2 regions of the Shewanella mesophila genome follow, and region 1 is predicted to be linked to the other one. Evidence: riboswitches for the same ligand, from Rfam matches in the RefSeq annotation. Region 1 holds a riboswitch; the other holds the start of a gene.
The links. Region 1 has a riboswitch for cobalamin ahead of K0I73_RS04470 (TonB-dependent receptor). Riboswitches for the same ligand answer to the same signal wherever they lie in the genome.
Positions count from the first base shown of each region.

Region 2: linked by a shared signal. The riboswitch ahead of K0I73_RS15295 (ABC transporter ATP-binding protein) and the one ahead of K0I73_RS04470 (TonB-dependent receptor) in region 1 are both predicted to bind cobalamin.

Region 1 covers NZ_CP080421.1:1,002,496-1,004,969, reverse strand. The annotation lists gene K0I73_RS04470 (TonB-dependent receptor) at 1-1,185, opposite strand, end outside; cobalamin riboswitch at 1,286-1,502, opposite strand; gene K0I73_RS04465 (DUF805 domain-containing protein) at 1,696-2,046, opposite strand; gene K0I73_RS04460 (hypothetical protein) at 2,239-2,474, opposite strand, start outside.
Region 2 covers NZ_CP080421.1:3,447,189-3,449,662, reverse strand. The annotation lists gene metH (methionine synthase) at 1-109, opposite strand, end outside; gene K0I73_RS15300 (histidine phosphatase family protein) at 499-1,101, shown strand; cobalamin riboswitch at 1,233-1,424, shown strand; gene K0I73_RS15295 (ABC transporter ATP-binding protein) at 1,544-2,431, shown strand; gene K0I73_RS15290 (FecCD family ABC transporter permease) at 2,431-2,474, shown strand, end outside.

The DNA of each region.
Region 1 (2,474 bases):
GGTCAGATCGTCTTGCACATCACTGTAACGCCCACCCACGACATAGCTCAAGGTTTGGGTTAATGGCACATCGGCCTGAATATACGCACTCATCAAACGCTGGGTGTTATTGCGAGTAATGTAAGCCAGATCATAATCCGCCTTGCCTTGGCTAAAATCGGCCCCGGCAACAAGGCTAATATCACCGTTGTCGGTCACAAAAGTCGCAATTGCCTTAGGATTAAACTCAAATAGCGAGCGCTTTATTTTGCCCTCACTGCTCCAACTTATCGAGTTCACATCTGTGTCGGAATAACTTAGATCGGCAGACAGTAACCATTGACGGTTGAATTGGTGTTGGTATCCCGCTCTCACCGCACTGGTCATTTCGTGTTGAACATCATCGGGATAAAATGAGTTGGCTTGACGCGGGTTTTGCTCAAACTGTTCTTTAGTTAATGACCCTGCTAATTCACGTTCGTTGTCGTAGTAACTGGTCTCAACAAAGAAACGGTCGGTGTCATCTTGATATTGCAGGCGGCCTAAAATCGATGCGGTTTCATTGGCGTTATGGTCGCGATAGTTATCACCTTGGTTGTAACTACCTGCGGCGTAAAGTCGCCATTTATCATTAATAGCAACCGAGACATCGGCCTGACCTTCATAGGTATCAAAACTGCCACCAGAAACACGAATACTGCCGCCAGCGCTATTTGGCGCCTTAGTGATAATATTGATCACACCGCCCACAGCTTGGTCGCCATAAAGCACACCAGCACTACCCGATAAAATTTCAACCCGCTCTATTTGATTGAGTGGAATTGCATTTATGGCTGGCGCAGCAATATCGATATTGTTCAAGCGACGACCATCGATCAAAATCAAGGTATTGTTGGCAGCCTGATCTGCGCTAAAACCACGCATAGCAAACACCGCACCAGAGTTTGAATCTGAGATTTGAATACCGCTTTGACCGCGCAGCACATCCGTCAAGCTAGTCGCACCGCTCATCTCGATAGCGGCCGCATCAATCACATTCACATTGGCTGCGATATTGAGCGGGGTTGATTCGCTTCGACCAATAATAGTAATAGTCTCATCAACCTTGGTCGCTGTTGGGGTAAGGTGTTCGGCAGCCTGCAGTGGTGCTGAAACAGATAATATGCCACCGAGTAGTACGGCAATTTTTGTAGGTTTGGTACCCATTTTCCTTTAACTCCTAAAAGGGAAACGGGGCAGTAAGTCACGGTAAATAACACCAGAAGCAGGTGAAAATTATCGCATTTCGAGATCTGCCCGCCGAAATCTCAAAATCACCTAATGGGCCGGTCTCCGGACTGAGGATAAGTACAAAAAGCGAATCACTTTTGATACGACAAGATTGGATTTTTTAACGCTTCAATTCAGCGCACCCAACTTTCACCTTTCACCGTTGCGGGGGCAGTGCCAGATTTTCACAGGCTTCCCGATTATCCCAATTACACACAGCACATAGTTGGGCACCACAAAAGATTAACTAGAATTTGCTTGCCTTTAATCAACCATCTATAACATTGCAATCCATACAAGGTCATTTACGACTATCAAAAACGAGGCCATTATAGACGTCTAAACGTATAAATGTCTAATGACTTGTACCGACAATAACACCATAAAATAACAGACAAAGACGATAAAAAAAGGAGGCCTAAGCCTCCTTATAATGACGATATACAATTAAGCCGCAGCAAATGCTTTGGGATTGCCACCATATTCGTTGTCTTCGACGCTGTCTTGTACATAAAAAATAATAAGTACGATGGCACCAATAAGTGGAATTAGGTTGAGTAACTGCCACCAACCTGAACGTCCAGTATCGTGTAAACGTCGCGCCGAAATAGACAAGCTGGGGATTAACATCACCAAAGAGAATATCGTTGTTAATGCAAAGCTCCCGAGTATGCCATCGACCACGGCCAGCACGACGTAAAAGATAAAGTAAAACAAAATATACATCCAAAACTCTGTTCTACGTGCGCGACCTGTAAAATCGGCAAACTTTTTAAACGCACCAATAAAATGTTCCATATTATTCCTTTTGTTTACGTAAAATAAAATACTCAATAAGGATCCAAGAGTTATCCAATAGCTCCATTCACCCCACAGCACGCCAATACTATATTAATAATTAAAAAATTTTAATTTAATTTTAATGACAATAAAGTTTAAGACCTTAGATAGACTTGATATAACAATTCCCATACCAAGGATAAAGTGGCCTTAGCGCAGAGTGCTAATATCAGCCACCATCTTAAGTGGCGGCGTAACGGAAAAATGAGCAGTAGAAAGCAAGGCATCCCCTCGAGCGGAACGATGTAATAAAAACAGATCCTCATTGCCAGCAATCACAGTGTAATAACCTATCTCTCCCATAGCCATGCCCTGCTCACTCTCGCCTCTGTGAGCATGAGACATTTTTGAACACGTCAGCATTGCACTGAAGCTCTGTTTTCCCT
Region 2 (2,474 bases), 1.9 Mb from region 1:
GGATCATGGTGCCCATTGCGCCGTCGAGGATCAATATCTGCGATTTGAGCTGCTCGATGATCTGCGGTGCTATCTGTCTTACATGCTTAACAGGGGTATGGGTCGCCATAAAATTCTACCTATTTTTACTAACTTCTAACTAGCCATTGCATGGAAACCGTCGTTATGAGGTTAATGCAGTGTGATTAAGGGTACGTTACCGTTTGTTATTCTTATCTGGAAGTATAAACGTATAGACGTCTATACTTCTTACCTATATTAATCGACTTATAGCGCTTAGGGCAAGTCAAAATAGTATAACCTTTGTGGACTAATAACCTAGCTAAGTTATAAGCGATTTAGGCAATGAAGAGACTGTACCTAGGCGATTGATTAAATGGATATTGCTATAGATTTTTGTAAATTATCAAAAGCTTAATCATCATGTATTGCAATGTGTTATCGGTTAAGAGTATCCTCCTTAAGTATTACACTCAAGCAAGTCGATCCTGTTTTAATATGACTCAAACAACGCTTTATTTGATGCGTCATGGCGAATGTGAAGGTGGTAATCTGCTGCGAGGCCATTGCGATGTTCAGCTGACTGAAATCGGTTTTGCACAGATGCAGTTGGCCTATGCTAAGTTGCCCGAAGCCGTTGACAGAGTAGTGAGTTCGCCTTTAATCCGCTGCGCCAGTTTTGCCGAACATATCGCCAGTAAAAGACGGATGAGCATGCGCTTTGATGAACGCCTAAAGGAGATCTACTTTGGCCGTTGGGATGGCCATGAAATCCCGGTATTACACGAAGAGCATGGCGAAGAGTTAACGGCTTATTGGCAAGATCCTTGGCAATATCCTTTACCTGAAGGTGAAGCTATGTCGGCCTTTGAACTGCGCCTCGATGAGCTGGTCGATGATCTCGTTAGTCAGTACAGTGGTGAGAAGTTATTACTTATCACTCATGGTGGCGTTATTCGTTATTTAATGTCCAAGGCCTTGGGAGTCACTAAGTCGGTAGGCTTCTATACTCGAATGAGTCTTGAGTATGCCTGTGTGGTTAAAATTACCCATTACAGAGCTGACGATGGCAAGGGGTTTTGGCGACTGCATTGGGGCTGAATCATAGGAGGTAAGTGGTAGCGGGGCTGTGCTTGTTTGATGGCACGACAGCTAGTGCTTGTCTCTTGTTTGAAATGCCGCATAATAACCAACAATTTTTAGGTGTCTTTCAATAGCGAAATTTCAGTAGCGAAAGATGTCGAGAGTAAGGTGTTGAGATTCGCCTCTGCTAAAGAGACGAGCAACTCAAACTTAATAGGGAATTGGGAAGGCAAACTGCCATCAGCCCAAACTGTGCCCGCAACTGTGAGTGTGTTAAATAAGGCTGCTAATACCTTAGGTTAACCACGAGTCAGGATACCTGCCTTACTTTATAGCCTTATGACTCAAGCGGGTGACTTGAGGGAGCTACTCATGACCATTACATTTTGGGCTATTGCCCTGTCTTCATCTATTGCAGCGCTATACCTGTGCATTAAGACCGCACCTTGGGTTGGTGCCCGTGATTAAAGACGTTTCTGCCTTATCCGCACAAGGTTTATGCTGGCACAGCGGCGAACGCCAAATTTTGTCAGATGTCAGCGTGTCGCTGTCCCAAGGTAAAATGCTTGGGATCATCGGCCCTAATGGCGCAGGTAAATCGACGCTATTGCGTTGCCTTTACCGATATTTGACTCCCAGTAAAGGCGATATCTGTCTATTTGGTCATTCCGTTGGCGATCTATCGGCTAAGGCGTTTGCACAGCAAGTGGCTGTGGTTTTGCAAGATACGCCCCATCATTTCGATATGACGACGGCGCAGTTAGTTGCCTTAGGACTCACGCCCCATAAAGGCGCATTTTCCCTCACAAGCGAGCAAGATAAGGTGCAGGTACGTCATGCGCTTGCCACGGTTGGTTTGAGTGAGCTGGCGAATCAATCTTATGAGCAACTTTCGGGCGGCGAAAAACAACGGGCATTGATTGCTCGAGCCATAGTGCAACGGCCTAAGTTATTGATCCTCGATGAGCCGACAAATCACCTCGATATTCGTTACCAAATCCAGATCTTAGAACTACTGCGATCCTTAGATATTACCGTGGTGATCTCTATTCACGATCTGAATTTAGCCAGTGCCTTGTGTGATCAATTATTGCTGCTTAATAGAGGGCGATCGGTGATCCAAGGCTCGCCTGCAGAGGTGCTTACAGAGCAGCAGATTGGTGAGGTCTTTGGCGTATGCTGTCAGGTATTACCCCATCCACAACATGGTAATCCGCAGATTAACTATTTTTACGGTTATTCCCATCTAGGCGAGCAAGGTGACCTAGTCCATGGTGACGCGATAGGCGTTACCTCAGCCAATGGCAGATTTCTCACAAAGAGCGATCTGAAGGAGGGTAAGGGCTGATGATCACCAAGGTAATGCAGCGCTCCTTGGGCGCAAATAGGGT